DNA from 2 places in the Streptomyces sp. BI87 genome. Region 1 is predicted to be linked to the other one. Evidence: riboswitches for the same ligand, from Rfam matches in the RefSeq annotation. Region 1 holds a riboswitch; the other holds the start of a gene.
The links. Region 1 has a riboswitch for S-adenosylmethionine ahead of thrC (threonine synthase). Riboswitches for the same ligand answer to the same signal wherever they lie in the genome.
Positions count from the first base shown of each region.

Region 1 (3,233 bases):
CCGGAGGGAATGGAGCGGAGAGGGCAATGCGGTGGAGCGGGGGTTCGCCGCGGAGGCGGCGGGGCTCAGCAGCCGCCGGCGACCGCCGGGATGATCGAGATACCGGCGCCGTCGGGCGTGGCGGTCTCCAGGCCCTGCTCGAAGCGGACGTCGTCGTCGTTGACGTAGACGTTGACGAAGCGGCGCAGCTTGCCCTGGTCGTCCAGGACGCGGGCGGCGATGCCGGAGTGGTTCTTCTCCAGGTCGGCGATGACCTCGGCGAGGGTGGCGCCCTCGGCCGGGACCTCGGACTGGCCGCCGGTGTAGGTGCGCAGGATGGTGGGGATGCGGACGTTGACGCTCATGGGAGTGCCTTCCGGAAGCTGGGGCTGCGGTACGGGTGAGGGCGCGTCGGCGACGCGCGGGGCGAGGACGGCGTCGGGCGTCGGCGTCAGGAGGTGGCGAGACCGGCGGCGCGGAAGGCGTCCAGGTCGGGCCGGATGGTCGCGGTCGGTCCGGTGGTGGGCGCCACCGCGTCCAGGGTCTTGAGGCCGTCACCGGTGTTGAGGACGACGGTGGTCAGCGACGGGTCGATCAGCCCGGCCTCGATGAGCTTCCGGGTGACGCCGACGGTCACGCCGCCCGCCGTCTCCGCGAAGATCCCCTCGGTACGGGCGAGCAGCTTGATGGCGTCGACCACCTGCGCGTCGTCCACGTCCTCCACGGCGCCCCCGGTACGCCGGGCGATGTCCAGGACGTACGGGCCGTCGGCCGGGTTGCCGATCGCCAGCGACTTGGCGATGGTGTCGGGCTTCTGCGGGCGGACCACGTCGTGCCCGGCCTTGTACGCGGTGGAGACCGGCGAGCACCCCTCGGCCTGGGCGCCGAAGATCTTGTACGGGCGGTCCTCGACCAGCCCGAGCGCGATCAGCTCCTTGAACCCCTTGTCGATCTTGGTGAGCTGCGAGCCGGAGGCCACCGGGATCACGATCTGGTCGGGCAGCCGCCAGCCGAGCTGCTCCGCGATCTCGTACGCCAGGGACTTGGAGCCCTCGCCGTAGTACGGGCGCAGGTTGACGTTGACGAAGCCCCAGCCCTCGCCGAGCGGGTCGCCGATCAGCTCGGAGCAGAAGCGGTTCACGTCGTCGTAGTTGCCCTCGATGCCCACCAGGTCGCCGCCGTAGACCGCGGCCATGACGACCTTGCCCTGCTCCAGGTCGTGCGGGATGAAGACGCAGGAGCGGAATCCGGCGCGGGCGGCGGCGGCGCCGACGGCTCCGGCCAGGTTGCCGGTGGAGGAGCAGGAGAGGGTGGTGAAGCCGAAGGCGCGGGCGGCCTCGACGGCGATGGCGACGACGCGGTCCTTGAAGGAGTGCGTCGGGTTGCCGGAGTCGTCCTTGACGTACAGGCCGCCGGTGACGCCCAGCTCGGCGGCGAGGTGGTCGGCCTTGACCAGCTGGGTGAAGCCCGGGTTGAGGCTGGGCTTGGTGGCCACGTCGGCGGGGACGGGCAGCAGCGGGGCGTACCGCCAGATGTTGTCCGGGCCGGCCTCGATGGCGGCGCGCAGGGCCTCGGGGTCGCCGGTGGGGAGGTCGTAGGCGACCTCCAGGGGCCCGAAACAGCTCACGCAGGCGAAGACGGGGCCGAGCGGGAAGCGCTCGCCGCACTCACGGCAGGAGAGGGCGACAGCGGGACCGAGATCGACCGCGGGGGCGTCCTGCGAGGGGGTTGCGGGGGTGGCGACGGTGTGCACAGCCATGACGGCGAGGCCCTTTCTCCTCATCTTCCTCGCGACGCATCTCGCCGCGAGACGGAATTGGCACCTTCCCGAGCCGGGAGCCTCGCGGACGCGGGTGGAACACGCGCCGGGAGTACCGACCGGAGGGTTGCCGGGGCTTCAACGGGCCGTGTCCCTCTGCCCCTCTGGATGAGCGGTATGGCGTCGGAGCCCTTGTCTGGTGGGGCCGAACGCGTTTGTCGGGCGCGGAACCGGCGTCTCTCGACATGCGATGGTCACGCGCGCTGTTCAAGACTGTAACCGACGGCTTGGACAGTTGTGTGGGTCGTCCGAACCGCGAGATGGGGCCCAGGTACCGGCAGCGCCGCCGGCCGCCGCCCCTCGTCACCGACCGCTTTTCTGGCGCATCGCCCTCCCGCGAGGACGCGCGGAGGCCCGGGGGATCATGGGACATCACCTAGGACATGGCCTCGGACATGACCCGGACATGAGGGGACGATCACGTGCTCGAAGAGGTGGAGCGCTGGCTCACCAAGCGGTCCTGGTCCGCCGCCGACCGGCCGCTGAGCGCACTGGTGGCGGCCAAACGCAGGAGCGGGTCCACGGTCAGCGTGGTGCTGCCCGCCCTGAACGAGGAGGCGACGGTCGGGGCGATCGTGGCGGAGATCCGCCGCTCGCTCATGGAGGCCGTACCGCTCGTCGACGAACTGGTGGTGATCGACTCCGGTTCCACCGACCGCACCTCGCAGGAGGCCGCGGCCGCCGGGGCCCGGGTCGTGCACCGCGACGTGATCCTGCCGAGGATGCCCGCCGTGCCCGGCAAGGGCGAGGTGCTGTGGCGGTCACTGATGGTGACCAGCGGGGACATCGTCTGCTTCGTCGACGCCGACCTGAAGGACTTCTCGCCCGACTTCGTCTCGGGCATCGTCGGCCCCCTGCTGACCGACCCGGACGTCGACTTCGTCAAGGCGATGTACGACCGTCCGCTCGGCTCGGCCCCCGGCCAGGGCGGCCGCGTCACCGAACTCATGGCCCGCCCGGTCCTCAACCTGCACTGGCCGCGGCTGGCGGGCTTCGTCCAGCCGCTGGGCGGCGAGTACGCGGTCCGCCGGAGCCTGCTGGAGCAGCTGCCGTTCCCCGTCGGCTACGGCGTGGAGCTGGGGTTGCTGGTGGACGCCCTGCACACGGTCGGCCTCGACGCGCTGGCCCAGGTGGACGTGGGCGTCCGCATCCACCGCCACCAGGACGGCCTGGCGCTCGGCCGCATGGCCGCAGCCATCTACCGCACGGCCCAGCTCCGGCTGGCCCGCGGCCACCTGGTCCGCCCGGAACTGACCCAGTTCGAACGCGGCGACGACGGCTTCGTGGCCCGCACCACCCAGGTCGACACGGAGGAGCGCCCCCCGATGATCGAGATCACCGAGTACCGCGGCGGCCGCCTCGCCGGAGCCCCGCGGGAGCCCCTGCCGGAACACACCGCCCACACCCGCGTCCCGGAGGACCCGTACCACCGGCG
Region 1 is NZ_CP110079.1:2,917,337-2,920,569, forward strand. Features, by position in the region: gene OIM89_RS12595 (MoaD/ThiS family protein) at 66-344, opposite strand; gene thrC (threonine synthase) at 431-1,738, opposite strand; SAM riboswitch class I at 1,756-1,913, opposite strand; gene OIM89_RS12605 (glucosyl-3-phosphoglycerate synthase) at 2,221-3,233, shown strand, end outside.

Region 2 (3,233 bases), 2.3 Mb from region 1:
CGAGAAGCTCAGGGCCAAGCTCTCCCAGGCGTACTTCGGCGAGGGGACCCAGATCCCCAAGCCGACCGCCGAGGAGTACAAGGAGATCCAGGAAGGCCACGGCCACCACTGATCTCCGCGCCACCCTGACCGACTGATCGCCACGCCTGGGGCCCCGTCCATTCGCTGGACGGGGCCCCAGGCCGTTGCCGGGCTTGGTTAGGGTATGGACCATCCCGCAGTTCGAGACGAACCAGGAGCGACCATGAGCGCTGCGCAACCCGCTGGAGGCGACACCACGGCGGTCCGTTCCTGGCCGGAGGTGCTCAACGGCCTGCTGGAGGGACGTGACCAGAGCGCCGACGCCACCGCCTGGGCGATGGACCGCATCATGCGCGGCGAGGCCACCGACGCCCAGATCGCCGGCTTCGCGGTCGCGCTGCGGGCCAAGGGCGAGACGGTCCAGGAGATCAGCGGCCTGGTCCACGGGATGTACGCGCACGCCCGCACCATCGAGGTGCCCGGCGAGAGCGTCGACATCGTCGGCACCGGCGGCGACGGCGCCCGTACGGTCAACATCTCCACCATGTCCGCCATCGTGATCGCGGGGACGGGCGCCAAGGTCGTCAAGCACGGCAACCGGGCCGCCTCCTCGGCCTCGGGCGCCTCCGACGTGCTGGAGAAGCTCGGCGTCAATCTGGAGCTGGCCCCCGGCCGGGTCGCCGAGGTCGCGGAGGAGGCCGGGATCACCTTCTGTTTCGCGGTCCGCTTCCACCCGGCGCTGCGGCACGTCGCCCCGGCCCGCAAGGAACTGGGCATCCGCACGGTCTTCAACTTCCTGGGACCGCTCACCAACCCGGCCCGGGTCCGCGCCCAGGCCACCGGGGTCGCCGACGCGCGGATGGCGCCGATCATCGCCGGCGTCCTCGCCGAACGCGGCTCCTCGGCGCTGGTCTTCCGGGGCGACGACGGGCTCGACGAGCTGACCACCACCGCCACCTCCCGGGTCTGGCTGGTCGGCGGCGGCGAGGTGCGCGAGGAGACCTTCGACCCGCGCGACGTCGGCATCGAACTGGTGCCGGTGGAGGCGCTGCGCGGCGCCGACGCCTCGTACAACGCCGATGTGGCGCGCAGACTCCTGGCGGGCGAGAAGGGCCCCGTCCGGGACGCCGTCCTGCTCAACTCCGCCGCGGCCCTCGCGGCCCTGCGCCCCTCGGCCGCGCCGCTGACCGAGCGCATCGCCGACGGGATGCGGCTGGCCGCCGAGTCGCTGGACTCCGGCCGCGCCCAGGCGGCCCTGGAGCGCTGGGTGGCGGCCTCCCACCGGTGAGGCCGCACCCCAAGTCGCGGCCCGCAGGCGGCCGTTGAGTATCCGCACCGCCGAGGCGCGGTCCGCATGACGGACCGCGCCTTGCGTGTTCCGCCCGGTGTGGCAAGATGCTGGCAGGTCATGAGTGACAGCGACTACGGCCCCGGCCCGCTGTCCGGCAACCCTCCGTCCGTGGCGGGGTGCCCCGGGTGAAGACCAGGCCGCGGTCAGACCGTCCGCGGCAAGCGCGGACCCCTCGCGCCCCGTCGGGGCGAGTGTCCAGGGGTCCTGGTCCTTCGAGGGAGCGGTTCTCGTGAGCAAGCGAATGCGTTAGGGCCGGCCGGCCCGACGGCGTCCCTCTCTTCTTTTCTCCCCGCGGCCTTCGGCCGCGAGGGCAGTGACGCCGTACTTCCCGGGTGACTCCCGGGACCCGGGCCGCGGTTGCCCCCCACCTCGCACCCCCTTCTCCGTCCTCGCCGCCGGGCGTCGCCACGCGCCCCGCCGCGCACCGCTCCGGGAGTACCCATGACCGCCACCGCCGTCCACGCCGTCGCCGAACCGACGATTTGTGCCCCGCTGCCCGTTCTGGGCGCTGACGTGACCGTCCCCCTCGCCACCGGCGGGGAGCGCACCTACGCCGCCCTCGACTACGCCGCCAGCGCCCCCGCCCTCCAGCGGGTCTGGGACGACGTGGCCGCCTACGCCCCCTACTACGGCAGCGTCCACCGGGGGGCCGGGCACCTCTCCCAGCTCTCCACCGACCTCTTCGAGAAGAGCAGGGCCACCGTCGCCGCCTTCCTCGGCTGCCGCCCCGACGACGAACTCCTCTTCACCCGCTCCACCACCGACTCCCTCAACCTGCTGGCCGGCGCCCTTCCCGAGGGGTGCGAGGTCTTCGTCTTCGAGACCGAGCACCACGCCGCACTGCTGCCCTGGCGCTCCGCCCGCCTCACCGTCCTCGACGCGCCCCGCAGCCACGACGAGGCCGTCCGCACCCTGGAGCGGGCCCTCGCCGCCCGCGACCCGTACGGCCCGGCGCTGGTCTGCGTCACCGGCGCCTCCAACGTCACCGGGGAGATCTGGCCGGTCCGCGAACTGGCCGCCGCCACCCACGCGCACGGCGCCCGCATCGTCCTGGACGCCGCCCAGCTCGCCCCGCACCGGCCCGTCTCGCTGACCGAGCTGGACGTCGACTGGGTCGCCTTCTCCGGTCACAAGCTGTACGCGCCGTTCGGCTCCGGGGTGCTGGCCGGACGCGCCGACTGGCTGCGCGCCGCCGAGCCGTACCTCGCCGGGGGCGGGGCCAGCCGGACCGTCACCCGCGCCGAGGACGGCGGGGTGGAGGTCTCCTGGCACACCGGCGCGGCCCGGCACGAGGCCGGCTCGCCCAACGTCATCGGCGCCTACGCCGTCGCCGCCGCCTGCACCGCGCTCACCGAAGCGGGGCAGGAGCAGCTGGCCGTCCGCGAGGAGGCGCTGCTGGAGCGGCTGCTGACCGGCCTCGCGGAACTGCCCGGCATCCGCGTCCTGAACCTCTTCGGGGCCGGCGCCGACCGGGTGGGCGTGGTCTCCTTCACGGCCGAGGGCTGGCACAGCTCGCACCTGGCCGCCGCCCTCTCCGCCGAGTACGGCATCGGCGTCCGCGACGGCCTCTTCTGCGCCCACCCGCTGGTGCGCACCCTGCTGGAGGCGGAGCGGACCGAGCCCGGCGAGTGCGGTGCGCCCCAGGAGACCGACGGGCAGGCGCTCAGCGCGGTCCGGGTCAGCTTCGGGGCGGGGACGCCCGAGGAGCACGTCGAGCGGTTCCTCGGCGCCGTCCGCGAACTGGTCACCACCGGCGCCCGCCTGGACTACCGCACCGTCGACGGGCGCTGGGTCCCGGCCGTCTGAACGACGGCGGCGGCCGCCGCGACCGGGCCGAGCCGTGCCCCGAGCAAAACCATCC
Region 2 is NZ_CP110079.1:5,257,035-5,260,267, forward strand. Features, by position in the region: gene OIM89_RS23430 (cytochrome b) at 1-112, shown strand, start outside; gene trpD (anthranilate phosphoribosyltransferase) at 245-1,309, shown strand; SAM riboswitch class IV at 1,426-1,542, shown strand; gene OIM89_RS23440 (aminotransferase class V-fold PLP-dependent enzyme) at 1,814-3,178, shown strand; gene OIM89_RS23445 (glycerate kinase) at 3,139-3,233, opposite strand, start outside.
Region 2: linked by a shared signal. The riboswitch ahead of OIM89_RS23440 (aminotransferase class V-fold PLP-dependent enzyme) and the one ahead of thrC (threonine synthase) in region 1 are both predicted to bind S-adenosylmethionine.